3 regions of the Rhizobium gallicum bv. gallicum R602sp genome follow, and region 3 is predicted to be linked to each of the others. Evidence: predicted binding sites of a transcription regulator. Region 3 holds the regulator's gene; each other region holds the start of a gene.

Region 1 (9,601 bases), 140 kb from region 3:
CTCTAGGGGCAGATAGGTCGTATAAAGAACGGCTATCTTGATATTCTTTTTTTTCAGATATTCGCAGAACTTCGTATCGATAGGTTCGATGCAGCGAGTGCTGTTGACCCTGCCTTTCGGGCTGGTGCAACCTGTGGGCTTGGCGTGGTCACCCACACCATCTGAGACGAAGAAGACGATCTTCTGGCGGTCCGCGCTACTCGTGCCCTGGCCGGGAATTTCTTTGATCTCTTTTTCGATTTTGGTGAGCGCATCGTCGAAGCTGGTCTGCTGATCTTGGTTGTAGTTCTGAAAGGGGATGCTCATAAGCTTAATATTCTTAGTCGCGTCGCCGACTGTCGACAGGTTCTCGTCCAGTTCCGCGACTTTGAAAAGCTGCGCATCCTGGGCTGTCTTGCCGAAGGTGTAAGCGGCCATGCGGAACTGCCCCTTAACCGTCTGGGTTTGCTCGGCCGTCTGCATCAGTGCCTTTGTCGCCTGCGCAACCACATCGATCCGTATCGGAATGTTGTTGTTTAGTGCGACGTTATAGTAGCTGGTTTTGTCTTCGACACCGTTCTCGGAGACGATATGGCAGGCAAAAGCGCACTTAGCGTCCTTGCCCTTAGCGTTGCCAAATCTGGTGGCATGTTTCATTCGCTCGATATCATCCGGCGTCGCGGCGACTCCCATCGAAGGAGTGTTATCCAGAAGCATGTAGAAGTCCATGTAAGACGGTGTCTGGTATTGCGCTGTCGCGGTGCCGCCGATGGTGACGTTTTGGCGGCCCAGAAGCTGCATGAAGGTGGTCGGCATAACAGCACTGAAGGCCACGCGTGATTCGATGACGCTGCCGGTCTTCGTAACGTTGATTTCAAGATCTATCGGCAACTCGCTCGTTTCGCCGGCCATCTGACCCACGAACATCTTTTGTGCGTCTTCAGAGCCTACGGTGATGGTCCCATCACCCTGCATGGTCATGGCTTTGGCCACCGCCGGCGATTTCTCGGAAATGGCACCCACAGCCGCTGCGTCCGCCGCCGCATAGAGCTGGGTCCTGAGGCTGAGCGCATGGGCAAAATCGACTGCCATACCCGCCGCGCCGAGGACTGGCACGGCAAGCAATGCTGTCATTATTCCAAAGTTTCCCGAACGATCGCCCACAAGGCGGCGCGCCAGCTTCTTCATATCATTCCCCAGGATCGGGCCGATCATCGGCGAAGACAAAGCGCGCTCTTCATGGCGGGCAGTTTCAGCTTCGGGTTTGACACAAATTGCTGAATTACCCCCAAAAATTCATGGTATATGTAACGTAAACCGGAGGGCGGGATTGAAGGCGCATCAGAGGGTTTCCCTATAAGCGCGGCAGGTTTCGCGACCCGTTCAGAACCTGTCGAACGGCGCTAGGCAAGCGGATGCTAAAGGTTTATAAGCCGCCGTTATCGTGGACGACAGGCGCCGGGCGTTGATCCCGGCGAGACAAAGGTGACTAAAATGGCAGAGACTTGGACCCCGAGCAGTTGGAGGCAAAAGCCGATCCAGCAGGTCCCGGATTATCCGGACCAGGCCGCTTTGGCGGCAACGGAAGCCCAGCTCGCTAGCTATCCCCCGCTCGTCTTTGCGGGCGAGGCCCGCCGTTTGAAGAAGCATCTCGCCAATGTCTCCGAAGGCAACGGTTTCCTGCTGCAGGGCGGGGACTGCGCCGAGAGCTTCGCCGAGCATGGCGCCGACACGATCCGCGACTTCTTCCGCGCCTTCCTGCAAATGGCCGTCGTGCTGACGTTCGGCGCACAACTGCCGGTGGTCAAGGTGGGGCGTATTGCCGGTCAGTTTGCCAAGCCGCGTTCTTCGGGCATCGAATCGCAGAACGGCGTCTCGCTGCCGAGCTACCGTGGCGATATCATCAATGGCATCGAATTCACCGAGGAAGCGCGCATTCCGAATCCGGAACGCCAAGCCATGGCTTACCGCCAGTCAGCCGCGACGCTGAACCTTCTGCGCGCCTTCGCGATGGGCGGTTATGCCAATCTCGAGAATGTGCACCAGTGGATGCTCGGCTTCGTGAAGGACAGCCCGCAGGGCGAGCGCTACCGCAAACTTGCCGACCGAATCAGCGAAACCATGGACTTCATGAAGGCGATCGGCATCACGTCCGAGAACCATCCGAGCCTGCGCGAGACGGACTTCTTCACCAGCCACGAGGCGTTGCTGCTCGGCTACGAAGAAGCGCTGACGCGGGTCGATTCTACGTCCGGCGACTGGTACGCGACATCCGGCCACATGATCTGGATTGGCGACCGCACGCGCCAGGCCGATCACGCGCATGTCGAATACTGCCGCGGCATCAAGAACCCGATCGGCCTGAAGTGCGGTCCGTCTCTGCAGGCGGACGATCTGTTGAGCCTTGTCGACATCCTGAACCCGGCAAACGAAGCCGGCCGCCTGACGCTGATCTGCCGTTTCGGTCACGAAAAAGTCGCCGACCACCTGCCGCGCCTCATCCGGGCGGTGGAGCGCGAAGGCCGCAAGGTTGTCTGGTCCTGCGATCCGATGCACGGCAATACGATCACGCTCAACAACTACAAGACGCGTCCGTTCGAGCGCATCCTGTCGGAAGTTGAAAGCTTCTTCCAGATCCACCGCGCCGAAGGCACGCATCCGGGCGGTATTCATATTGAGATGACCGGCAAAGACGTGACGGAATGCACGGGCGGTGCCCGCGCTGTTTCAGCCGAGGATCTGCAGGACCGTTATCACACGCATTGCGATCCGCGTCTCAACGCCGACCAGGCCCTCGAGCTTGCCTTCTTGCTCGCCGAGCGCATGAAGGGCGGCCGCGACGAGAAGCGCATGGCCGTCAACGGCTGATCTACCCGAAAGACTGGAATCGAGAGCCCGGCTCAGTGCCGGGCTTTTTTATTGAACGTGCACCGATTGCTGGTCGCGGCATTTCAAGAAGCTCGGCATCAAAATTTCTGACGGTCTGCTTCAAGGAATTGGATTTGACGCAGTCCCAGGCAAGCGGCCAATCTCACAGTCCAATCGAGAACCGGGGGGCCGAATGACGAAGGAATATACGGGCGGCTGCGCCTGCGGGGCGGTGACGTTTATGAGCAAGAGCAAGCCCGCTCCGGTCGTCGCATGTCATTGCTCGCAGTGCCGACGGCAGACGGGGCTCTACTACGCGTCTTGCGACGTCTCCCTGGATTGCCTGACGATCGAGGGCAAGAGCTCGATCCGCTGGTACCGGTCGAGCGAGACTGCTGAGCGCGGCTTCTGCGCAAACTGCGGCTCGGCGCTATTCTGGCAACGGAAGGGATCGCCAGAAGTTTCCGTGATGGCCGGCGCGTTCAACCTGCCGAGCGGGCTTTCCTTCGGCTATCATATCTACTGTGCCGACAAGGGCGATTTCTATGAGATCAACGATGGCGCGCCGCAATACGCCAAAGGTGTTTAGGCCCCTTTCGCGGCCAGCGAAGCGTTCAGGCGCCCGACCTCTTCGCGCAGTGCAGCGAGTTCGGTCACGACCTGCATGTCGATTTTCTGGTGCAGCGACAGGACCTCGAGCTCGGCCTTGAGATTTACTTCATAATCCTTGGCTGCTTCGAAGCGGTCGCGCTCGGTCTGCCGGTTCTGCGACATCATAATGATCGGCGCCTGGATTGCGGCGAGCATGGAGAGGATCAGGTTCAGGAAGACGAAGGGGTAGGGGTCGAAGGCGCGGGTTGCCAGCACAATCGTATTGATTGCCGCCCAGATCGCGAGGAAAGCGAGGAAGGCGATGATAAAGGACCAGGAGCCGCCGATCCTTGCGATACCGTCAGCGACGCGCGCTCCGAAAGTCGCCTCCGCGGCAAAGGCTTCGTTGACGTCGGTCGAGATGACCTTGCGTTCGTGTGTCCTCCTGAGGACGCGTTTTTCGATGTCGCCGAGTTCCTCGGTCGGCCTGTCGAAATGCAGGTGAACGAAATTCGAAATACTATGCATGACTGGCTCCGATATCTGGCACCACGGGCGGAAAGATCTGATTCGTCAGCGATGGTGGGTTCAGCTTGCGCCTTTGCCACCATCACCGAATCCTCCAGGGATTGATAACATCAAGGCCAACTCCGTCGAAGTCGGTCATGTTGCGGGGTTGCAAGTGACGCCCCGCGTGAGATGGCAATTGCTGCGATCTGATCGTCGAAATGGCTGATCGGTCGGCCGGCTTGCGACGGTTCGTGACAATGGTCGCATGGACATCTGATGCGTCCCGATTCGAAGGGCAGGACCCCCCCGCCGATATCTTCGCTGAAAATCGGCACGATAGCGGCCCCGAGCTCCTAGCTCCTCGCCAAGAAGGCGCAGCGCGTAGACGGGTCCCGTCACCGCCGCTGTGAACACCTGTGAAGAGTGCTGCGTCACGAGCCAGTCAACGACGCCCATATTCGGTTCCGAAATGACATCGGTATCGAGAACGATCGCTTCTCGAAATCCGGTAGGTTTGGCGCGGTGGAATGTCAAACTCGCACACCGCCAACGGCCAGGAAGCGTTGTGAAACGCAGCCGCCGACTGCCATCAATGGCCCTGGTATCCCTCGGCAAGCAGGCCGTGTTTTGGGAAAAAGCGCTCTAGCGTCCGCGCCTTGCCGAACATGATGTCGTGCTGCAGGTAGCCGTAATCACGCACAAGAGGATCGAGCTTTTTGCGGTCGCGCACCCAGTCCGGCGTCGCCTTGTTGTTGCGCGCCGCCAGTTGGTAACGGTCGATGATGTCGTATTTCTTCTGCACGCGGCCGAGGAAACCGGTGTAGAAGGGATGCTCGAAACCGGCAAATTTGAGGAGGCTGTAGGAGATCAGCGACGGGCTGATCGTGCCGACGTCCTCCTTCACGCCCTTCTTGTTCGACCAGATGACCAGCGGCGTTTCATGCTCGCGCTTCATCACGTCGAGCGGCGCCCTGCGGGTCGCGACCTGGTCCGCCATGTAGCCGGCGCTCATATAGACGTTGCCGAGCGGCGGCAGGTGATCGCCCCAAAGGACGATGATCGTTTCGCGCTCACGCTTCGAGGCCCAATCCATCAGCGTCTTGAGACTGTCGTCAGCTTCCTTCACGCCCTGCGTATAGGTCGCAAGCGTCGCACGATCGGCCTCCGGAATGTTGCCGCGGATGCCGATCGTGTTGCGTGCATAGCGATACGGCTCGTAGGGACCATGTCCCTGCAAGGTGACAGCGAAGAAGAAGAACGGCTTATCGAGGCCGTCGCCCTCACGCATGATCTCCTTCATCAGAGAATCGTCGGAGGCGAAGATGCCGCGCTTTTCCATCGGCGGCATCGTTTCTTCGGTCCGGAACTCCTCGAAACCGAAATCCTTGTAGACCTGGTTTCGGTTCCAGAACCAGCCGCTGAAGGGGTGCAGGGCGCGGGCGATGTAGCCTTCGCCGCGGAAGAAGGTAGCAAGCGAGGGCACGTCGCTGCGGACATATTGCTGGTAAGGAATGCTGCCATAAGGCAGGAAGGCGTTCGAGAAGCCGGTCAGTGCCTCGAATTCGACATTGGCGGTCATGCCGCCGAATTCCGGCGAGAAGACGTAGCCGGACTGCGCGGCGCGGACGTTCGGCATCGGATCGGCGCTGAAGGAGAGGTTTTTGAACCTCGTCGGATCCCAAAAGGACTCACTCATCAGCATGATGATGTCCGGCTTTTCTTCCGGGCCTGTTAGATAGCCGTAGTTGCGCGAGGGGATCGCGTCGAGCGCATCGGCGTTGAGACCGGCGGGCGCTGCGACATCGGCCATCGGGATGTTGAAGAGGAAGGCCAGTATGAAGCCGTTGCTGCGGTAGTTCTCCTTCTGGTCCCACATCATCGGCACCACCTGCAGGCGGTCGCGAATGTAGGAATATTGCGAATAGTCCATGAGCGACGCGAAAGCCGCTATCACCGGCAGCCCGAGACAAAGGTGGCGCAGGCGAGCCTGGCGGGAGAGTTTCGGGAAATTCTGCCAGGCATAACGCCATGCGAAAACGATGCCTGCGGTGAAAAGCACGATGCCGACGAGAAGTGCTGTGGCGGTCCACGGCCTGTCTCGCACCATGACCGGCAGCAGTTCCATAATCTGACGGGTAAACAGCACGTCGGACGGATAGAAGGGGTCGGAGAGAAAGTGCTGCTTTTGATTGGAGACAAAGGCGGGGATCAGGAAAAGCGGGATCAATACCAATGCCGATTGGTAGCGCCGTCCAAATACGGCATCGAGGGTCAACATCACGATCGTCAGCATGGCGACGGTCGTCATGCCGGGCCTGACCGTCGATGTCAGGAACTCGCCGACATCGATCAACGTGCCGCGCGCAATCCACTCGACGGCGACAACGCTGAGGAAAGCGAGAGAAAACGAAAATACGATGCCGATTGCCGCGCGCGCTCCCGGAGACTGTATACTCGACCCGAAACCGGCGGAAAGCAGTGCTGCTTTTCTGGCCGGTACGGACTTCATTATCAACGGGATCAACGGCATACTCCGACGTCATAAAATCTTCACCGAAGTGTCACATGCCTGTCATGAACGCTAGATGAACCTCTCGGTTTCCCGGCTTTTCCATAATGTTTTGGGTTTTTCGCCCGGCAAGCCCCCGCCGGCTTTTCATGGCGCGGGCAATTGAAGCGGCGGGCGGCCCGCGCTAAATGGATGACATGACACAGGAAAGCGCTCCTTTGAATACACTCCAGATTGCCGTTGCCCAGTTGAACCCGACAGTCGGCGATGTCGCCGGAAACCTTGCCAAAGCCCGTGAGGCACGCGCCGATGCGGCCCGCCAAGGCGCGCATCTGCTGCTTCTGACGGAGCTTTTCATTTCCGGTTATCCACCGGAAGACCTCGTGCTGAAACCGGCCTTTCTAAGGGCCTGCCAGAAGGCGGTCGAGGACCTCGCGGCCGATACCGCTGACGGCGGTCCCGGCGTCATCGTCGGCTTCCCGCGGCAGGGAAAGACGGGGCGGCATAACTCGGTTGCAGTTCTCGACGGCGGCCAGATCCTGGTGCTGCGCGACAAGATCGACCTGCCGAACTACGGCGAGTTCGACGAGAAGCGCGTCTTTTCCGAAGGATCGATGCCGGGGCCGGTGAATTTCCGCGGCGTGCGGATCGGCGTGCCGATCTGTGAAGAAATCTGGAACGATCTCGGCGTCTGCGAGACACTCGCCGAAAGTGGTGCCGAAATCCTGCTGGTGCCGAACGGTTCACCCTATTATCGCGGAAAGGTGGACGTGCGCCATCAGGTGGCGCTCAAGCAGGTGATCGAAACCGGCCTGCCCCTAATCTTCGCCAACCAGCTCGGCGGCCAGGACGAACTCGTCTTCGACGGTGCGAGTTTCGCCTTCAACGGCGACAAATCGCTGGCCTTCCAGATGAGCCAGTTCGAAACCGCGCTGGCGGTGACGACCTGGAAGCGCGGCGAAAACGGCTGGCGCTGTAGCGAAGGCCCGATGTCTCGTATTCCCGAGCCCGACGAGGCCGACTATCGCGCCTGCCTGGTCGGTTTCCGCGATTATGTGAATAAGAACGGCTTCAAGAATGTCGTCCTCGGCCTCTCCGGCGGCATCGACTCGGCGATCTGCGCGGCGATCGCCGTCGATGCTCTCGGCGAGGAGCGCGTGCGAACCGTGATGCTGCCGTATCGCTACACGTCAACCGATTCGCTGAAGGATGCGGCCGACTGTGCCAAGGCGCTCGGATGCCGCTACGACATCGTGCCGATCGAGGAGCCGGTGAAAGGCTTCGCCTCGGCGCTCTCGCCGCTGTTCGAAGGAACCGATAGCGGCATTACCGAGGAGAACTTGCAGAGCCGGGCGCGCGGCACGATCCTGATGGCGATTTCCAACAAGTTCGGTTCCATGGTGGTCACGACCGGCAACAAGTCGGAAATGTCGGTTGGATATGCGACGCTCTACGGCGACATGAATGGCGGCTTCAATCCGATCAAGGACCTCTATAAAATGCAGGTCTATGCGCTGTCGCGCTGGCGCAATGGTCATGTGCCGCCGGACGCGCTGGGGCCGTCCGGCGAGGTGATCCCGCAAAACATCATCGACAAGGCGCCGTCCGCCGAGCTTCGCCCGGACCAGACGGACCAGGATTCGCTGCCGCCTTATCCGGTGCTCGACGACATCCTCGAATGCCTCGTCGAGAAGGAGATGGCTGTCGAGGAGATCCTCGCGCGGGGGCATGATGTGGCGACCGTCCACCGCGTCGAGCATTTGCTCTATCTCGCCGAATACAAGCGCCGGCAGTCGGCTCCGGGCGTGAAGATCACCAAGAAGAACTTTGGGCGTGATCGCCGCTACCCGATCACCAACCGGTTCCGCGACCGGTAACCCAAAATCCTGGAGGATGCATGCGCAGTTCGGTCGAGATCTATAATATCCGCTCCGGGGAAAGCCGGATTGTCGTCCAGACGGAAAAGCTGATCGAGGCGCCGAACTTTTCGCCTGATGGCGCCTATATGCTGTTGAATGGCGACGGGTTGCTCTACCGGCTGCGGCCGGACGGCTCCGGCGGCCTCCAGCTTGTCGATACGGATTTTGCGACGCAGTGCAATAACGATCACGGCATTTCGCCGGACGGGACACAAATTGTCATTTCCGACAAGACGGAATTCGGCAAGTCGGCGATCTATGTCTTGCCGGCGGCTGGCGGGACGCCGCGGCTGATCACCGACAATCTTCCCTCCTATTGGCACGGCTGGTCGCCGAGCGGCAAGGAGCTTGCCTATTGCGGCATTCGCGACGACGCCTTCGACATTTATACGATTTCCGTCGATGGTGGCCCCGAAAAGCGGCTGACGCATGGCGAGGGGCGAAACGACGGGCCCGATTATTCGGCTGACGGGAAATGGATCTACTTCAACTCCAGCCGCACCGGTCTCATGCAGATCTGGCGCATCCATCCGGATGGAACCGGCCTGGCGCAGGTGACGCACGACAACTATGGCAACTGGTTTGCGCATCCTTCACCGAAGAACGACAAGGTGCTGATCCTTTCCTACGATCCGGAGGTCTTCGATCATCCGCGCGACCTTGATGTGCGGCTGCGGCTGATGGACATGGACGGCAGCAACCCGACTACGCTGTTCGAGCTCTTCGGCGGGCAGGGCACGATCAATGTACCCTGCTGGTCACCGGATGGCGACGAATTTGCCTATGTACGTTACTTCCCGGAGACTTGAACGAGGCGCCGATTCAGGAGATAGAGACTGCTGTCAGGTGCCTGCATCCAGCAGGAGAATCGGGAATCCGGTGAAGGACCGGAACGTGCCCAACGCTGTGAGGCTGACGCTTGCTGCAACAATGGCCACTGGCATCTGCCGGGAAGGCTGCAGAAAGCGGGTGACGCCAAGTCAGAAGACCGGCCTGGCAAGATGGACCGAACCGCGCGGACGGCGGCGAGGTTTTGACGCTTCCTGCGCTGCGGTTGCGGGTGCTCAAGCATTGTTGGGGATTTAACGATGCAACTCGATCCTTTCGCCCCCGCCCTGGTTCCGGCCGGCGAGTTCTCCGAACACGACCGGGCCTCGGTCTATAGAGCCATCGAAACGCGCCGCGACGTGCGCGACCAGTTTTTGCCCGATCCTCTGCCCGACGA
Region 2 (9,601 bases), 1.7 Mb from region 3:
CTACCAAAGCCGCGCACAAACTGGCGAGATGATCGATCAGGGCCTGCGCTCCTATATGCTCAAGGTCTACAACCTGATGGCGCTGGGTCTGGCGATCACGGGTGTAGCGGCATTTCTGTCATTCCAGCTCGCTTTTGCCGATGGTCAATTGACCGCCTTCGGCCAGGCGATCTATGTGAGCCCGCTGAAGTGGGTCGTGATCTTCGCTCCGCTGGCTCTGGTGTTTTTCTTAAGCTTCCGGATCGGCCGCATGAGCGTTTCCGCAGCGCAGACGACCTTCTGGGTCTATGCCGCGCTGGTCGGATTGTCTCTCTCGTCGCTGCTGCTTATCTACACGGGCGAGAGCGTCGTTCAGACGTTCTTCATCACGGCAGCCTCCTTCGGCGCACTGTCGCTCTACGGCTACTCGACAAAGCGTGACCTGTCGGCGATGGGCTCGTTCCTGATCATGGGCCTCTTCGGCCTGATCATCGCTTCGCTCGTCAACATTTTCCTGGCCTCCTCCGCGATGCAGTTCGCGATCTCAGTGATCGGCGTCCTGATCTTCGCAGGCCTTACTGCCTACGATACGCAGCGAATCAAGGAAATGTACTTCGAAGCAGATGACGTTGCCGTCGCCGGCCGGAAGGCGATCATAGGCGCGCTGACGCTCTATCTCGACTTCATCAACCTCTTCATGTTCCTGTTGCAGTTCCTCGGCAACCGCAGGTAAATGGACAGAATCAGCAAAAAGGCGGCTCCGGCCGCCTTTTTTATTGCACGTTGCGCGATGGAGTGTTTTTTAAGGGCACTCATCAATGACCGGCCGATCCAATGCCTTTCTTTCTTCGTGACGCCACTCCTTCCGACCTCCCCGCAATCTCGGAAATCTATCGCGAATCAGTCCTCAACGGCGTCGCGAGCTACGAGATCATCCCGCCTTCGCAATCCGAAATGGCCTCTCGTTTCTCCGCAAATACCAGTCTTGGATATCCCTATATCGCGGCGGTTGATGAGAATGGAGCCCTGATCGGCTATGCTTATGCTTCCGCCTTCCGCACTCGGCCTGCCTATCGCTGGACTGTCGAGGATTCAATCTATCTCGCGCCTACAGCGCGCGGCCTTGGCATTGGCCGGGCACTGCTAACAGCGCTGATTTCACGCTGCACGGAACTCGGCTTCCGCCAGATGGTAGCCATCATCGGCGGTGCCCATCCGGCTTCGATCGCGCTTCATCGCGCATTGGGTTTCGAAGAGACCGGCCTCCTGAAGGGTACCGGCTACAAACACGGCCGCTGGCTCGACACGATGATCATGCAGCGGCCGCTCGGCGATGGCAAAGACAGCGATCCAAATCCGTCGGTCTATCCCGGCACGCTGTTTGAGGGTTGACGCCGTCACGTCTCGACGAGTTTGAGAACCTTGTTGAAGACCTTTAGCACCTGCTGCAGGTCATGGCCGCGCTTGAGGATCATGCCGTTTGCATTGATCACGCAATAGGCGCCCTGCTTGGCGGCGAGCCTTGGGTCTTTCTCGATGCGGAAAAGCGGCGTCTCGCCCGAACGTTTGAACACGGCGAAGACCGCCTTCTCCTTCAGGTGGCCGATTGCGTAATCTTTCCACTCGCCTTCGCCAACCATCCTTCCGTAGATCCATAAAATCGCATCCAACTCGCGACGATGAAAGGTCACCGGCGGCGGGTCCTTGCTTTGCTTGTACTCTTTTAAATCGACGACGACCGAGGAACTACTACTGGCGGAACGGGCGTCGCCATGCCGCAAATCCGGCTGATCTGTCATCAGTCTCCCAAGCCTCCACTTATGACAGGAGAACGACAGTTTGCCCGAGCCACATCAAATTGCAAGTGCAGCTACCATCACATTAAACATATGCTATGCAATCTCCCAAGCGCCGCATTTCAGTCAAAACAGCGCCTCATTTCCGGAGGAAGTTCGCTCACCGATTTGGCGCCAGCGCGCCAAAGGGCCCGGCTGAGCGTATCGACCTTAACCCCAGCCCCGAATACGATCAGCCGGGCCGCCTCGTTCCATACGCCTCGAAGCGGTAAATCGATCAGATATTCTTGCCTGCCATGACGATTGTTGCGCCGACGATCGCAGCCGGATCGCCGTCCGTTGTGGTCGCCTGCAGCAGGATGGCGCAACCCTCCAGTCCTGGCTTCTGCAGAACGCTTGCGGGCAGCGTCAGGCTTGCCGCCTTGCCATCCCACATGCCGACTGTTTCGATATCGCTGACGCTGTTGAGATAGGAAATCTTCTTGCCGCTGTTTTCGCCCTTTTCGACGTCGATCGTCTTTTCCTTGTCGAAATAGACGAGCACGACATTGGCCTTGCCTTCGCCGGCACCGATCTTGATCTCGAGCTCGTCGCCGCGCAGCTTCGCGTCCACGGGCACGGTCAAGCCTTTGCCTTCCGTCGAAAATGTATCGATCTTGCCATAGATGGCGGAAAGGTCCGAGCCAGTCAGGTGATCGCGGCCGTTCACCACGACCTGCGGTGTGTAGACGTTGCTACGGCCCATCATCCGCGCATAGCCATATTGGCGCTCAGTGTTTTCCTTCGAACTGAGCGTGTCCGTCCACCCAAGATAATTCCAGTAGTCCACATGATAGGCGAGTGCGATGACATCGCCCTGGCCAACCAGCTTCCGGAAGGCTGCATCGGCGGGAGGACAGGACGAGCATCCCTGCGAGGTGAAGAGTTCAACGACGCCTTTCAGTTTGCCATCTTCGGCATGAAGCGGCGCTGTAAGCACCATACCGGCGACCAGCGAAATCAAAAAGCGCGGCGACATTCCAACCTCTTTTTCCAGAGACGCGCAGCAGACCGAAAACCGCAGGCCCTGACTTACGCCCGTAGAGATAATCCTTCCGGCTGCAAACGGGAAGTCACGAAGGGGTGAGACGCCGCCCGTCGGCATCGCTGCTAGAACACATCGGCGTGAGATTGAAACCCGCAAAGAAAAACCGCCGGAGATTGCTCTTCGGCGGCCATTATCTGGCATCTTTCTTAACAATCAGGCAGCGAGATCGCGCAGAACCGTCTGCAGGATGCCCCCGTTGTTGAGGTAGATCACTTCGTCGAGCGTATCGACGCGCGACAAGAGGGGAACCTCCTTCACCGTGCCGTCGCTGTAGGTGATCTTGGCGATCTTCTTCTCGCGCGGCTTGATGTTTTCCAGGTCCTCGATGGTAACGGTCTCGTCACCTTTCAGGCCAAGGCTCTGCCAGGTCGTGCCGTCTTCGAAGACGAAGGGGATGACACCCATGCCGACCAGGTTCGAGCGGTGGATACGCTCGAAGGACTGCGCGATAACGGCCTTGACGCCGAGCAGGTTGGTACCTTTCGCCGCCCAGTCGCGCGACGAACCGTTGCCGTATTCGACACCGGCGAAGATAACGAGCGGAACGCCCTCTGCCTTGTACTTCATGGCGGCGTCGTAGATCGATTCCTCTTCCTTCGACGGATAGTGGATCGTGTAGCCGCCTTCCTTGCCGTTCGGGCCGAGCATGTGGTTGCGGATGCGGATGTTGGCGAAGGTGCCGCGCATCATCACTTCATGGTTACCGCGGCGCGTGCCGTACTGGTTGAAGTCCGCGACCCCGACATTGTGCTCGAGCAGATAAGAACCGGCCGGCGACGCAGCCTTGATCGAACCGGCCGGAGAAATGTGGTCGGTGGTGATCTTGTCGCCGAACAGGCCTAGGACGCGGGCGCCCTTGATGTCCGAGGTGCCGCTGCCCTTCTTACCCATGCCGACGAAGTAAGGCGGGTTCTGGACGTAGGTCGAGTCGTCGTCCCAGGCGTAAGTCTGCCCCGGAGGAACCTGGACGGACTGCCAGTTTTCATCACCCTTGAAGACATCCGCATACTTCGTTTCGTAAAGTTCGCGGGTGACGTACTTGAGGATGAACTCCTGAACTTCCTTCGAGGTCGGCCAGATGTCCTTGAGATAGACCGGCTTGCCGTTCTGGTCTTCGCCGATCGGCTCCTTGGTCAGGTCCTTCTGGACAGTGCCGGCGAGCGCGTAGGCAACGACGAGCGGCGGGGATGCCAGATAGTTCGCCTGGACATCCGGCGAGATACGGCCTTCGAAGTTGCGGTTGCCCGAAAGTACGCCCGAAACGATGAGGCCCTTGTCGTTGATCGTCTTCGAGACCGGCCCCGGCAGCGGGCCGGAATTGCCGATGCAGGTCGTGCAGCCGAAGCCGACGAGGTTGAAGCCAAGCTTGTCCAGGTCGGCCTGCAGGCCGGACTTGGCAAGATATTCGCCGACGACCTGCGATCCAGGCGCTAACGAAGTCTTGACCCAGGGCTTGGTCTTCAGCCCCTTGGCAACGGCGTTGCGGGCGAGCAGGCCGGCAGCAATCAGAACCGACGGGTTGGAGGTATTGGTGCAGGATGTGATGGCGGCAATGGCAACGTCGCCATGGCCGAGATCGAAGTCCGTACCTTCGACCGCATAACGGTTCGAAAGCTGGCCGGGCTTCTTGTAGTCAGCGTCCATCGACGTGGCGAAACCGGACGCGATGTCTTCGAGCGCGATGCGGCCCTCAGGACGCTTCGGACCTGCCATCGACGGCACGACGTCGCCGAGGTCGAGTTCCAGCGTGTCGGTGAAGACGAGGTCGGAACCATCGCCTTCGCGCCACATGCCTTGCGCCTTCGAATAGGCTTCGACGAGCGCGATCCGGTCATGGGTACGGCCGGACATGGTGAGGTAGTTGACGGTTTCGCCGTCGACCGGGAAGAAGCCACAGGTCGCGCCGTATTCCGGACCCATGTTGCCGATCGTCGCGCGATCGGCGAGCGGCATGTTGTCCATGCCGGGGCCGAAGAACTCGACGAACTTCGAAACGACGCCCTTCTTGCGCAGCATCTGTACGACGGTCAGAACGAGGTCCGTCGCCGTGACGCCTTCCTTGAGCTTGCCGGTGAGCTTGAAGCCGATGACTTCCGGCAGGAGCATCGAGACCGGCTGGCCGAGCATGGCGGCTTCTGCTTCGATACCGCCGACGCCCCAGCCCAGAACGCCGAGGCCGTTGATCATCGTCGTGTGCGAGTCGGTACCGACGCAGGTGTCCGGATAGGCGATCGTCTCACCGTCCTCATCCTTCGTCCACACGGTCTGGCCGAGATATTCGAGATTGACCTGGTGACAGATGCCGGTGCCGGGAGGAACGACGCGGAAATTCTTGAATGCCTGCTGGCCCCACTTCAGGAAGCGGTAGCGCTCGCCGTTGCGCTGGTATTCAAGTTCGACGTTCTTGGCGAAGGCCTGCGGCGTGCCGAATTCATCGACGATGACGGAATGGTCGATGACGAGGTCGACGGGCACGAGCGGGTTGATCTTTTCAGGATCGCCGCCGAGCGAGACCATTGCGTCGCGCATCGCAGCAAGGTCGACCACCGCCGGAACGCCAGTAAAGTCCTGCATCAGCACGCGCGCCGGGCGATAGGCGATTTCGTTTTCGACGGAGCCCTTGTTGTTCAGCCATTCGGCGACCGCGAGGATGTGCTCCTTGGTGACCGACTGGCCGTCTTCGAAGCGCAGCAGGTTCTCGAGCAGAACCTTCATCGAATAGGGAAGCTTCGACACGCCCTTAAGACCATTCGCTTCAGCCTTCGGTAGGCTGTAGTAGACGTAGTCCTTTCCGTTCACGGAAAGCGTGGAGCGACAATTGAAGCTGTCAAGAGATTTAGACACGAGAGACCCCGTTTCTGATAGCCAACACAGTCGTGCGGACGCCTATGCACTAATGCACATCAGGATGCGGGTACGGCCATTTCCGCTGTCCGCACGTGGAGAGGTTTCTCCAAGTTCGGCGCAAGGATGAAATTCACGCCGGCCGCTGGCGTGGTTGCGGGTCTTATAGATAATTTCTAAGAAAGGTGCCAGAGAGGGCTCGACCCATTTGGGACATTTTTTGCGTCGCGGTGACTAAAAACTTATTGAACGGAAAACCTATGCATCTCGACGCCTCCAATCTCGCTGCCAGGCGGGGCGAAGACCTGATTTTCGCAGACGTATCCTTTCGCCTCGACGCAGGCGAAGCGCTGGTTTTGACTGGGAAAAACGGATCGGGAAAGTCGACTTTGCTGCGCGTCCTGGCGGGTCTTTTAAGGCCTGAAAGGGGCACAGTTGAATTCACTGATTCGCGTGGTGAAACGGAGCGGAATCCGCGCGAGGTCAGCCACTATCTCGGCCACCGCAATGCGATGAAAAGCGAGCTAACCGTTTCCGAAAATCTCGCCTTCTGGCAAAACTTTCTCGGCGACGTCCTCGGCGCCTCGGAACTGTCGATCGAAGACGCTGCCGAGGCCGTCGGCCTTTCCGACATTACGCATCTTCCCTTCGGTTATCTCTCCGCCGGCCAGCAACGCCGCTTTGCCTTCGCCAAGCTGCTCGTTGCCTACCGCCCGGTCTGGATTCTCGACGAACCAACTGCAGCACTCGATGCCAGCGCCGACCGCTTGTTTGCCGGTCTCATCGACGCCCACCGCAGAAAGGGCGGCATCGTTGTCGCCGCGACCCATCAGCCGCTCGGGCTTCAGAGTGCCCGGGCATTGAAGATGACGGGGTTTGCGGGTGTGGATCGAGGAGTTTGGGGTTGATGAAGCTTGTGGCACACAAGGACACCGTTACAGCTTGCGCAACGGATATTTGCAGGCAGCAAACAGCGCCGCACGTTAGCCTCTTCCTCTTGTGGGGAAGGGTTGGGGAGGGGTCCTTGGGCATCCGCGAAAAGGGACACCTCAAATGACCGCCCTCTTCTTCCGCGATCTGAAACTCTCCATCCGCGCCGGCGGCGGCGCTTTGATCGGCGTGCTGTTTTTCCTCACCGTCGTCGCTGTCATCCCGTTCGGCGTCGGGCCGGACCTGAACCTGCTTTCCAGGATCGGCCCCGCCATCGTCTGGATTGGTGCACTGCTTGCGGCTTTGCTGGGACTTGACCGGCTTTTCCAAGCCGAACGCGACGACGGTTCGCTGGACTTGATGTTGATGCAGGAAACGCCGCTCGTGCTGACGGTTCTTGTCAAGTGCTTCGCGCATTGGACGGCGACGAGCCTGCCATTGGTGATTGCCTCCCCGTTCCTTGGTCTCTTCATGAACATGGACGAGGTCGCGATCGGTGCGACGATGCTGACGCTCTTGGCCGGCTCGCCCGCCATCACCTTCATCGGCGCCGTCGGCGCGGCTGTCGCCGTCGCCCTTCCGCGCGGCGGGCTGCTGGTCTCGATCCTTGTCCTGCCATTGACCATTCCGGTGCTTATCTTCGGCGTCAGCGCCACCTATGCGGCAGTGGAAGATCCGGCACCTTTCCTGCCGCCCTTCCTCATTCTGATCGCATTGACGATGTTTTTTGCCGTCATCGGTCCGGCAGGCGCAGCACTTGCGCTTAGAAACACATCGGATTGATTGGCTCTTTGATCACGATCAATTGCGGGAGCACCGCGTTCAAGGTAAAGAACCGTTCATGAGCGAAACAAGCCTTGCCATCAGCAAAATCAGCGATCTCGCCAATCCGACGCGGTTTCTGGCGCTGGCGCAGCGCATCATCCCGTGGATGGCGGCGGCAACGGCGATCTGTCTCATCATCGGATTGTACCTCAGCTTCTCGACGAAAGGCGACTACCAGCAGGGCGAAACCGTCCGCATCATGTATCTCCATGTGCCTTCGGCCTGGCTTTCGATGATGTGCTACACCGTGATGAGCATTTCGGCGATCGGCACGCTCGTCTGGCGCCATCCCCTGGCCGATGTCTCCGCCAAGGCCGCCGCACCGCTCGGCGCCGCCTTCACGCTGCTTGCATTGGTCACCGGTTCTCTCTGGGGCAAGCCCATGTGGGGCACCTGGTGGGTATGGGACGCGCGGCTGACGTCCGTCTTCATCCTCTTCCTGATGTATCTCGGCCTGGTTGCGCTGAACCGCGCCATCGATGATCCGTCAAGGGCCGCGCGTGTCACCGCGGTTCTGATCCTCGTCGGATTCGTCAATATTCCGATCATCAAGTTCTCGGTCGACTGGTGGAATACGCTGCACCAGCCTGCGAGCGTCGTGCGCCTCGCCGGCCCGGCGATCGACCCGGAGTTCCTGCGCCCGCTTTTCGTGATGGCAATCGGCTTCACGCTGCTCTTCTTCACGCTGCACATCATGGCGATGCGCAATGAAATCTGGCGGCGCCGCGTTGCCGCCCAGCGCCGACTTGCCGCGCGCATGGCAAGCCGTGAGGATTGAGCGATGGCGCACGCCTTTTACGTTTACAGTTCCTACGGGTTCGCCGCTTTCGTCACCATCGCCGTGACGCTGTGGATCTGGGTGGACGGGCGCGCGCGGCAGAAGGAACTGGCGGCCCTGCAAGCTTCCGGTATCCGCCGCCGTTCGGCGCGTCCGAAGGATAGCGAATGAGCACGCCGCAAGCAGATCGGCCAAAACCACGCGGCTTTGCCCGTTATGCGCTGGCATTGATCCCGCTTGTCGTTTTCGGCGGCATTGCCGCGACGGCAGCAAAGATGCTGTACGATCAGGATTTCCACGGCAAGAACATTTCCGAGATCCCTTCAGCGCTGATCGGCACCAAAGCTCCAGAATTAAACCTGGCACCCCTCGAAGGGTCCAATCTGCCGCCGCTGACGGATAGCGCAATCAAGGGCAAGCTGACGCTGGTCAATGTCTTTGCCTCCTGGTGCCTTCCTTGCCGGGAAGAGCATCCAATCCTGACGGAACTGGCAAAGGACAACCGGCTCAACATCGTCGCGATCAACTACAAGGACAAGAACGACAGCGCGCTGCGTTTCCTTGGAGAGCTCGGAAACCCCTATGCCGCAATCGGCGTCGATCCGAACGGCAAGGCGGCGATCGACTGGGGCGTCTATGGCATTCCGGAGAGTTACCTGGTCGCCGCCGACGGCACGATCCTCTATAAACGCGTCGGCCCCTTCGACGATGTCAGCCTCAAGGAAGGCCTCTATCCGGCAATGGAAAAGGCGCTCGGGAAACCGGTTTCCTAAACCGCACTCTGCCAGGCCTTGACCGCCTCGACCGGCCAGATCAGCATCAGCACGTTAAGCGTCAGGTTGTCACGGATCATGTAACCCGTGAAAATCTCGAAGAAGATCGCGATGGCGACTGTGAGCGCGATCGGAGCGCGGGCAGCGAAGAAGAAGCCGGCGACCATGAAGACTGTGTCCATGGCCGAGTTCAGGATACTATCGCCGTAATAGTCGAGGGAGATCGTCGCCGCGCGGTAGCGGTCGATGATGATCGGCGAGTTTTCGAGCAGTTCCCAGCCGGATTCGACGACGAGCGCCAGAAGCAGGCGGACGGCGATCGGCCTGTTACGCATTACGAGATGCGCCAGCCCATAGAACAGGAAGCCGTGAATGATGTGGGACGGCGTGTACCAGTCCGAAAGATGCTGGGAATTGCCGCTCGAGTTGACGACGCCTTCCCACAGCTTGACATAGCCGCAGGTGCAGATCGGCGTGCGGCCTATTAGGTACTCGGCAGCGATCTGGATGATCAAAACCGCCAGGCAGGCCGCGAACCAGAAATTCTGATGTCTCGCTCTTTCCGCTGCACTGAATGCCGTCACTTCTC
Region 3 (9,601 bases):
TCTCTGAAACTTGAAAATACTGGAATGTGGATTGGTGAAGCCGCGCCGGCGCGGCTTCAGATCCGTTTGACCGAAGCGGCGAAATCAAGCCAGCATCCGGCCTATATTGCTTTCCGCACTGGCCTTAACCGATCGGGCGGCCTCGAGCGCGCCTATCCTGCCGCAACGGTCTGAAAAGATTTAGCGGCGTGCGGCGCGGTTGACAGAATGGCCGGCATCCTGCGTCGCGTTGACGGCGTTTGCCGTATCACGGCCCACGCCACGGATGGTATTGCCGCAGGAAGAAAGCGCCAAAAGCAGCATCAGCGCTGCGCCGATTTTGACCGTTATTGTCATTTTGGAAATCCTCTTTTGCAAACTAGAAATCGCGCGGCCGAAGCAGCTTGCTGCTTTCGCCGTTCAACGCGCGAAAATCCAATAAAGTTCCTCGCCGTCCGGATCAAGCGGCGGCGGCCTTTGCCTTTTCCGCGAAAGCAAAGCGGATGCTGTCGGCGACCGCCTCCATGGGCCCTGAGAGCTGGGAGGCCGTCAGCAGCCGGATGTCGAACGAGCCGAGTTCAGGCAGGCCTTCTTGCGCACCGAGCATCACCATGCCGTCGGCCACATAGGAGCGCGGCAGCGGCGCGATCGCAAGGTCGGAAAGCACGGCGGCGCGCTGCGCCATCGTATGGCCGCTGAGATAGGCGACGCGGTAAGGCCGCTTGTTGCGTTCAAGCTGCGCCAGTGCCTCCTGGCGCCAGATGCAGCCATCCTCCCAGATCGAGATCGGCAGGGGATCGCGCCTGTGGGCAGTACCGCATTTGGCGCCTGCCCAGACAAGGCGTTCACGAAACACGATCTCCCCGCCGGTCGGAAACGGCCGCGTGGCGCAATTGATCAGCGCCAGATCCAGCCTCTGCTCTTCCATGCGCTTCTTGAGACCGATGCTCATGTCGATCGTCACGTCGACCATGATGCCCGGATAGCTCTCCGCGAAGCTCTTCAGGATACTTGGCAGCAGCCGCTCGCCGATATCCTCCGGCGCGCCGAGCCGCACGACGCCGCTGAGTTCCGGCATGATGAAGCGCGAGACCGCCTCGTTGGACAGCGCCAAGATATTGCGCGCATAGGTCAGCAAGAGCTCGCCGTGCTGCGTCAGCGTCACCGAACGCGCATCACGCAGGAAGAGCGTCGCGCCGAGCTGTTCCTCGAGCTTTTTGATCTGCATGGAAACCGCCGACGGCGTTCGGAACACAGCCTCGGCTGCAGTCGAAAAATTACCCGTTTCCGCAATGGCGACAAAGGTTCTCAGAACATCATTGTCGAGCAAGGGGATCGGGCGGCGAAAGGGCATAGTCATCGTCGCATCTTTCAATTTTTCTGATCTTAAGCACCATATCATTTCGTTTGTTTGAAAGTCAACGCAAAGGTATTTTAGCACCATGGCTCGATAAACAAAGGAGGCCATCATGACCGAGGCTGCACACAGCATTCTGAACATCTTCTTTGCGTTCAGGGCAAAGCAACTGCAGCGCACCGCCCGGGAGAACACGATGCGGCAGATGACCGCGCTGCCCAGCCACCTGATCGCTGATGTCGACCCATATGCGCTCAACAATACCCGAGAAGGAGGCACGCAACCTTCTGCCACTCAACAGACTTCTGCACGTTGGGCGATGCAGACACTGCATGAAATGCGGTTCACGCCCGGCTCGTCCGCCGCCAGCTATCATCGCAATGTGTAGCTGGCTCCTAGGTGTGCAAGTTGGGGTTGCGCCTCCCACCGAACTATTGATGCCGCCAGACTCTCGACGCTGAAATCAGGAGGATCACGGCAAGCGCAGGCAATAGGACGACACTCGGCACAATACTGAGAAGTAACCCGCCGGTGAAGGTTCCGACAGTCGACCCCGCTGCCATCACGAGCAGAAATGCCTTGTTGCAACGGATAACCGAAAAGCTCTGATCCCGGCTGTAGCGGGTGAAGCCGACAAGCATTGTCGGCAGGCTCACCGCGAGCGAGAGGCTTCCGGCCAGCTTGATATCGGCGCCGAACAGGAGCACCAGAGTCGGGATCAGCAACTCCCCGCCTGCCACGCCGAGCAGCGAGGCTACCACACCGATAACGAAGCCTGCGATCACGCCCGCGATGAGCTGGGACGGCCCAGTCAGAACCGGCTGACCTGCACGAACGTCATGGCCGAGGACCAGCACCGCCGCGATAGCAACGAGCAGAACGGCAATAACCTTGTAGAGCGTTTCCGGTTTCAGGCGCGTTGCCCATCCAGCCCCAAACCATGCCAAGCAGGCTTCCAGCGAGCAGGTTGGCGGCGAAAGGCCAGTTTTCGGCGATAACGGCGAACGGCACCGTTCCGGCGCGGAGCGGCAGAGCCGTCGCGACCACGACGAGGCTCACGGCTTTGTTAAGAATGACGGCTTCCAGGGCCGCGAAATTGAAAGGACCAATCAGTAACGGCAAACGAAATTCCGCGCCGCCGAGGCCGATCAGCCCACCGAGCGCGCCAATAATTGCACCTGCCGCGAATGCCATGGGTAAGTTGCGCGATTGAGATGCGGCCGGAGTTTCGTGTGTCATCGATATAGCCCGATGCAAGTACCGACCTTGTAGCGGCTTTTCTTGGCGCAGGCGAGGTCAAGGGTCGCCGCCGCTAATGCTTCATCATGAATGGATGCGGCGAATCCGACAGCAGGAAGTGAGTGAAACGGCCGAGCAGCAGTTCCAGGAGATAGCCATGCTTGAAAGCGCCAATCAAGAGGCACGTCGCATTCGCCGACTTGGCGAAATCGAAGATCGCCTCTCCGACGGACTGGTTCGCGAGTTGATTGCAACGAGGGCGCCGTCAAGCCCCAGCTGATCAGCCAATTCCCTTGCCGTTGACTGGTAGCTTCCGTCCGGCTTGTCGTTGACACAGAGAACCGTCAAGCCATCGCCTGGCGGTGCACCCTGCGCATCATCATGCGGTTTCCAGCCGATCCACATGCCCCGGCAGATTGCCGGCATAGGCATGGGCAGGTGGCGCCCACATCAACTTGTGCTCATTGAAAAGGAGATCGTGAAAAGCGTCGCGGGCATCCATGTCGCCATAGCATCGGGCGACGACGAGCGCCGTCATACGGGCTTCGGCGGTCACGCAGCGATTGAGATCGCCGCGGCAGTCATCGAGAAGGGGCCGTTCTCGGCTGTGCTTGCCCTTCTTCCAATCCTCGAAGGTGCGGGCGACCCGCTCGAACCGGCCATGCGGCTAGCCTTCGGCCAGGTCCGCAGCATCTGCAGATCGATCTCCTCGGGCGCGGCGATCATCCGTTCCGGATCCGCACCGACATGGGCCACGGCATTGTTCATGCCCGCCCTCCTTTCGCGAGTGCTCCCGCCTCGCTCCCGGTCCATCACGTTTGAAAGTTTACTCCTTGGTCCCATGGAGCAAACGCCGCACTGGTTTTGCCATGGAAGTGACGGAAGGAACTATTCCATGTGCTTCATGACAACTCTTCTCGCCTTGCGCGTCATTGGCCCCCACGGCCGCCCAGGCCGAAATGGAGAATCTACTCGAAATGCGCCTCCTGCCCCGCGGCGGCCATCCCGCGCGGGCAACTGATCCGGACGAAGCCACGCCGCTTTCGCGCCACTTGCAGCATCTTTTGAACAATCAGGCAGTTTCCGCGTTCATTTGAAGGGCAAAGGAGCTCTTGATGTCATACGGATCGCTGAGTGCTTTTGGTGACACCTGGTGCCGGTACAGCCCGGACACCGAGACCCTCGAGGCCGCTCATGACCTGGTGGATCAATACCTCGTGTTTGCCGAGGAAGCGCAAGTGGGAAATGACATCATCGACGAGATCGAGCTGCCCGTCCCGAAGCCTGTCCTGATCAAGTCGTTTGGCCTTGTCATCGCTGCCGAGCACCGTCCGCAGATAAGAACTCTGCTGATCAAGGCCGGCATGACGCTTGCCCAGTACCGCGATGACGTCGGACCACGGATGCGGTTAAAGCCTACGACACCGCACGGCAGGCCGCGGGCGGCCCGATCGCGGGAATTCGAGCGCCGACTCGATAAGAAGCTTGTGGCGGTCGCTGCAGAACGGATCAACCTCGGCGCGTTCTATAGCCGCGCCTTTATCGAGGCCATGCATTGATGCCGGGTGCGGACGCACCTTGCCTTGGCCGCGAGGTTCAAATCGCCGCCTGCATCAGGTAGAGGGATCGTTCCGGAGGAAGCTGTGCCACCATTCTCATCATGATCTTGGGATCGACATGGGGAACGGATCGCAGTTGGCCGTCTCGGTAGATGATCGTCAAGACGCGCGTCTCTTCGTCATAATCGAGTTCAGCAATCGTTTTCGTGTACACCAGGAACCGCATGCCGCTTACACCTCGCTAGTCAATGGAACATCACCAAGGTGATGGTGCCGACCATGACCCACCCGGAAACGATAATCAGGGACATTCTTAACAACGCAGTCTTGATCGTCATGGAATACTCCATATCGCTTCAACCAAACTAGCTGTACTTTGGGACGAGCATGGCCTGTCGGGCCGACCCTCATCCCGGCTGGATTATATGTCTGACACCCCTAGGCGAGTATGGGAGCCGAAGGGGATTGGAATCACCTCCAGCGCGACTAAGCACACCCTCATAAAGGCAGTCGCGTGAAATCGACGTGACACACGTATTGCGAGAACAGCTGCATCGCGCGCCTCAATCTGTGCGCACAGCGATGAGGATAGCTAGACCGTATGTTCGTGAGGTTGAGGTGGCCCGCCCCCGCAGTAAGCTGAATTCGGGGGTTGCTCTGATAGGCCGGAGCCTTGCCAATGCTTAGCGAGGGCGAACCATGAAAAGCGTAATTTTCATCGGCTTGGATACGTCGAAGCTGAAGATTTCAGTGGCGGTTGCCGATGGAGAGCGTAACGGCGAGGTGCGGTTTTTCGGTGACATCTCGTCGGAGCCGGCGTCGGTCGCGTCGATGGTCAGTAAGCTTTCCAGGCGTGGAGCCAAGCTTCACTTTTGCTATGAAGCGGGTCCCACGGGCTACGGCCTTTACCGCCAGATTGTCGAACTGAGGCATGACTGCGTGGTGGTCGCGCCGTCCCTGGTGACCAAGCGGCCGGGCGACGGGGTGAAGACCAACCGCCGGGATGCCGTGAGCCTGACCCGTCTGCACCGGGCGGGCGAGCTGACCGCGGTCTGGGTTCCGGATGAAGGCCATGAGGCGATCCGCGAGCTGGTTCGGGCTCGCGAGGCGGCCAACGACGCGTTGAAGTTGTCCAACCTGATCCAGATCAGAAGTCGCCGAGCGCGTAGCCGGCGCCACGCACCGTCCGGATCACCTTATCGGCCTTTCCGAAACTGATGCCTTTCCGAAGACGCCCGATGTGTACGTCGACAGCGCGCTCATCGACACTGGCATCGTTACCCCACAGCGATGCCCTCAATTCCGATCGGGAGTGGACGCGGCCGGGAGATTTCATCAGAAACTCGAGCAGCCTGAACTCGGTGGGGCCGAGCTTGACTTCCTTCTTCTGCCTGTGAACCCGGCGGGCGTTTTTATCGAGCGTCAGATCCCCGACCTTCAGCGTGCTCTCCAGCAGCGCTGGATTGAGCCGCCGCAGGAGGTTCCGCAAGCGGATGAGGAGTTCCAGGTGGGAGACTGCCTTTATGAGGCAGTCGTCGGCTCCGGCGGAGAGGACAGCCAACCTGTCCTGCTCAACGGCCGAGTCCAAAAGCACCACGATCGGAAGGCGGGCGGTCGCTCCAGTCGTCCGGAACTGGCGGCATGTCGAAATTGCAATCGAACCAGGAGCCGGCGCACCGAATATCACCGCATCAGGCAGCCGCGAAGCCACGAGCTCGACCAGCGACGCATGCGGGTGAAGACAGTTCACCAAATATCCTTCTGTCTCCAGAGCATGCTTCAGTGTCGCGAGCAGATCTTCGTCCTGCTCGACAACAAGTATCCGCACCGACATCTTCTCCGGCCTCCCTGCTATGCTTCCATCGAATATCCTGCACCGCGGACGGTGCGGATGACGTCCTGCATGTTGGAGAAGTTAAGCGCCTTGCGCAGGCGACCGACATGAACGTCTACGGTGCGCTCGTCGACATAAATGTCGTGGCCCCAGACACCGTCCAGAAGCTGCGAACGTGAGAAGACGCGGCCGGGCGACGACATCAGGAATTCAAGGAGACGGAATTCGGTCGGGCCGAGACGGACTTCACGGCTCTTGCGGTGAACACGATGCGTTTCGCGGTCGAGTTCGATATCGCCGCATTTCAGCACCGTGGAAAGCACCTCGGGCTTGGCGCGGCGCAGCATCGCCTTGACGCGGGCAACGAGTTCGGGCGTGGAGAAAGGCTTGACCACGTAGTCGTCGGCGCCGGTGGAAAGGCCGCGCACACGCTCGCTTTCCTCGCCGCGCGCCGTTAGCATGATGATCGGCAGACGCTCCGTTTCCGGGCGCATGCGCAGGCGGCGGCAAAGCTCTATGCCTGACACGCCCGGCAGCATCCAATCGAGGATCAGAATATCCGGTGTGCGCTCCTGAAGCCTGATTTCGGCCTCGTCGCCGCGCAGGATGGTGTCGACCTCGAAACCTTCGGCCTCAAGGTTATAGCGAAGAAGCACGCTCAGTGCTTCTTCGTCTTCTACGACTGCAACTCTCGGGATCATTCGGTTCTGTCTCCTGAGGGCCGGTTGGGAATTGTCATTCCGTGACCGCGCCGACGGTGTTGGCAGTATCGTCCTTCGGACGTTCGCCTTCCGGCTGAGTGCCGGTCGCCATGTAATAGATCGTTTCGGCAATGTTGGTGGCATGGTCGCCGATGCGCTCGATGTTCTTGGCGCAGAAGAGAAGATGCGTGCAACTTGTGATGTTGCGCGGATCTTCCATCATGTAGGTCAGCATCTCCCGAAACAGCGAGGTGTACATCGCGTCGATTTCCTCGTCGCGCTCGCGGATCGACTTCGCCTTGTCGGCGGATCTCGAGGCGTAGACGTCGAGGACTTCCTTGAGCTGGACCAGCGCCAGTTCGGAAAGATGCTCAAGACCGCGGGCGAGCTTGCGCGGAACGCCGGTGCTCTGCACCGCGATGACACGCTTGGCGGTGTTCTTGCCGAGATCACCGACGCGCTCGAGATCGGCCGCGATGCGGATCGAGCCCATGATCTCGCGAAGGTCGGAGGCCATCGGCTGGCGGCGGGCGATCGTGACAACCGCCTTGTCGCCGATCTCGCGTTCGGCGTGATCCATGATCACGTCGTCGGAGATGACCTTCTGCGCCAAGCCCGCGTCGCCGTGGACAAGTGCGCGGACGGCGTCCGACACCATCTGCTCGGCAAGCCCGCCCATTTCCGAGATGCGGCGGGACAAGAACTTCAGATCGTCGTCGTAGGCAGAATAGATATGGGTCGATGCCATGGGGAACGTCCTTGATTGTCTCTACGGTTTCCGACGCCAACAATCAGCCGAAGCGGCCCATGATGTAATCCTGGGTGCGCGGGTCGTCCGGGTTGGTGAACATCTTGTCGGTGTCGTTCTCCTCGACGAGATTGCCGAGGTGGAACATGGCGGTGCGCTGCGAAACGCGGGCCGCCTGCTGCATCGAGTGCGTTACGATGACGATGCTGTAGTTCTCGCGAAGCTCGTGGATCAGTTCCTCGACCTTTGCGGTCGCGATCGGATCGAGTGCCGAGCAGGGTTCGTCCATCAGGATGACTTCCGGGCTGACGGCGACGGCGCGGGCGATGCACAGGCGCTGCTGCTGGCCGCCCGACAGACCGGTGCCGGATTCCTGCAGGCGGTCCTTGACCTCGTTCCAGAGGCCGGCCTTATGGAGGCTGCTTTCGACGATCTGATCAAGGTCAGCCTTCGACCGCGCAATGCCATGGATGCGCGGGCCGTAAGAAATGTTCTCGTAGATCGACTTCGGGAACGGGTTCGGCTTCTGGAAGACCATGCCGACGCGCGCACGGAGTTCCACGACATCGATGTCCGGATCGTAGATGTCCTCGTCGTCCAGCTTGATTTCGCCCGTGACGCGGCAATTGTCGATCGTGTCGTTCATGCGGTTCAAGCAACGCAGGAAGGTAGACTTGCCGCAGCCCGACGGGCCGATAAGTGCGGTAACGGTGTTTTCGCGGACGTTCAGGTTCACGTCGAAAAGCGCACGCTTTTCACCATAGTAAACGGACACTGTCCTGCCGACCATCTTGTAGGCGGTCGCGTTCATTTTCTGCTCCAGGGCCTTCTCAACTGCTGTCTCGGTCAACATGTTCATGATCCTTACTCCGTTACCAGCGGCGCTCAAAGCGCTGCCTGAGGAAGATGGCGATTGCGTTCATCAGAATGAGGAATCCCAGAAGCACCAGGATCGCTGCAGAGGTCCGCGATACGAAGCCGCGCTCCGGGCTGTCCGCCCACATGTAGATCTGGCTGGGAAGCGCCGTCGACGCCGCGAAAATTCCGTCCGGGGGGCTCGTGATGAAGGCATTCATGCCGATGAGCAGCAGCGGTGCCGTTTCGCCAAGAGCTCGGGCGAGCGAGATGATCGCGCCGGTCATGACAGTCGGCATGGCGAGCGACAGCACGTGGTGGAAGATCATCTCGTGCTTGGAGGCGCCGACCCCGAGAGCTGCCTCGCGGATCGAGGAGGGCACCGCCTTCAGCGACACGCGCGTGACGATAATGAGCGTCGGCAACGTCATCAACGAGAGAACGAGACCGCCGACGAGCGGAGACGACCGCGGCAGGCCGAAGCCGTTCAGGAACACGGCGAGCCCGAGGAGACCGAAGACCACCGACGGGACCGCCGCAAGGTTGTTGATGTTGATCTCGATGAGGTCTGTGAAACGGTTCTTGGGAGCGAACTCTTCCAGGTAGATCGCCGCCGCGATGCCGATCGGGAAGCTGATCGCGAAGCAGACGAGCAGCGACCAGAACGACCCCGAGATCGCGCCTGCCAAGCCAGCCAGTTCCGGGAAACGGCTGTCGGCGTTGAGGAAGAGCGCCCAGTTGAACGGGCTGGAGATCACACCCTTTGATACGAGCTGGTCCAGCATGCCGATCTGCTCGTCGCTGATGCGCCGCTGGCTCTCGGGCGTGTCCCGGCTGATCTCGCCCTTGACGAACTGGTCGGCCTGATCAGATAGCGGAATGACGAAGCTGCTCGAACCCTTGAGGCGTGCGGGATCCTTGATGACTGCATCGCGGACGAGGAACGGTGCCGACGATGTGAACAGGTCGAAGTAGGCCTTCTCCTGCCTGCGTGGCAGGTCCCCAATCTGGGTGCGCAGCGTATCGCGAACGGCGCCGCGCCAGTCCGCCTTCATCAGGTCGCTCGTATCGAGTTCCGCCTTGCTGAGGTCGATGCTGACGGTGGCGACCGTCTGGGTGAATGCCTTGTACCCGGTGAATGTCAGCGAGCCGACGAGGAAGGCGAGGAAGCCAAGCGCGAAGACGATCGCGATCAGCCCATAGGCCCGTAGACGACGTTCGGCTGCATAACGGGCCTTTCGACGCGCCTTCATTTCATCCGAATGCCAGTTGAAGCGCGTTCCGGCGACTGCGGTCGTGGACATCAGTATTTCTCCCGGTACTTGCGCA

The links. Region 3 encodes PhoB, which activates phosphate uptake and scavenging genes when phosphate is short. Its sites were predicted from a motif close to TGTCATNNANCTGTCAT; they were not measured.
Region 1: RGR602_RS10580 (LTA synthase family protein) is a predicted target of PhoB. The motif match lies at 6,508-6,524, and genes of this name have one in related genera.
Region 2: RGR602_RS19135 (DUF2794 domain-containing protein) is a predicted target of PhoB. The motif match lies at 1,800-1,816, and genes of this name have one in related genera.

What each region holds. Positions count from the first base shown of each region.
Region 1 is NZ_CP006877.1:2,115,599-2,125,199, reverse strand. Features, by position in the region: gene RGR602_RS10600 (TadE/TadG family type IV pilus assembly protein) at 1-1,167, opposite strand, end outside; gene RGR602_RS10595 (class II 3-deoxy-7-phosphoheptulonate synthase) at 1,474-2,847, shown strand; gene RGR602_RS10590 (GFA family protein) at 3,041-3,436, shown strand; gene RGR602_RS10585 (DUF1003 domain-containing protein) at 3,433-3,966, opposite strand; gene RGR602_RS10580 (LTA synthase family protein) at 4,538-6,472, opposite strand; gene RGR602_RS10575 (NAD+ synthase) at 6,655-8,334, shown strand; gene RGR602_RS10570 (TolB family protein) at 8,355-9,185, shown strand; cobalamin riboswitch at 9,204-9,387, shown strand; gene bluB (5,6-dimethylbenzimidazole synthase) at 9,465-9,601, shown strand, end outside.
Region 2 is NZ_CP006877.1:3,910,994-3,920,594, forward strand. Features, by position in the region: gene RGR602_RS19125 (Bax inhibitor-1/YccA family protein) at 1-712, shown strand, start outside; gene RGR602_RS19130 (GNAT family N-acetyltransferase) at 814-1,371, shown strand; gene RGR602_RS19135 (DUF2794 domain-containing protein) at 1,377-1,778, opposite strand; gene RGR602_RS19140 (DUF1223 domain-containing protein) at 2,053-2,793, opposite strand; gene acnA (aconitate hydratase AcnA) at 3,016-5,706, opposite strand; gene ccmA (heme ABC exporter ATP-binding protein CcmA) at 5,967-6,614, shown strand; gene ccmB (heme exporter protein CcmB) at 6,760-7,419, shown strand; gene RGR602_RS19160 (heme ABC transporter permease) at 7,478-8,239, shown strand; gene ccmD (heme exporter protein CcmD) at 8,243-8,410, shown strand; gene RGR602_RS19170 (DsbE family thiol:disulfide interchange protein) at 8,407-9,012, shown strand; gene RGR602_RS19175 (DUF2585 domain-containing protein) at 9,009-9,596, opposite strand; gene RGR602_RS19180 (septation protein A) at 9,593-9,601, opposite strand, start outside.
Region 3 is NZ_CP006877.1:2,254,593-2,264,193, forward strand. Features, by position in the region: gene RGR602_RS11245 (hypothetical protein) at 1-174, shown strand, start outside; gene RGR602_RS11250 (entericidin domain-containing protein) at 181-336, opposite strand; gene RGR602_RS11255 (LysR family transcriptional regulator) at 440-1,381, opposite strand; gene RGR602_RS11260 (hypothetical protein) at 1,449-1,724, shown strand; partial or broken gene RGR602_RS11265 (sulfite exporter TauE/SafE family protein) at 1,768-2,575, opposite strand; gene RGR602_RS38245 (hypothetical protein) at 2,649-2,753, opposite strand; gene RGR602_RS38250 (hypothetical protein) at 2,955-3,113, opposite strand; gene RGR602_RS38255 (hypothetical protein) at 3,128-3,343, opposite strand; gene RGR602_RS11275 (hypothetical protein) at 3,691-4,134, shown strand; gene RGR602_RS11280 (hypothetical protein) at 4,172-4,360, opposite strand; partial or broken gene RGR602_RS35130 (IS110 family transposase) at 4,834-5,265, shown strand; gene RGR602_RS11290 (winged helix-turn-helix domain-containing protein) at 5,282-5,968, opposite strand; gene phoB (phosphate regulon transcriptional regulator PhoB) at 5,986-6,669, opposite strand; gene phoU (phosphate signaling complex protein PhoU) at 6,704-7,417, opposite strand; gene pstB (phosphate ABC transporter ATP-binding protein PstB) at 7,461-8,276, opposite strand; gene pstA (phosphate ABC transporter permease PstA) at 8,290-9,576, opposite strand; gene pstC (phosphate ABC transporter permease subunit PstC) at 9,576-9,601, opposite strand, start outside.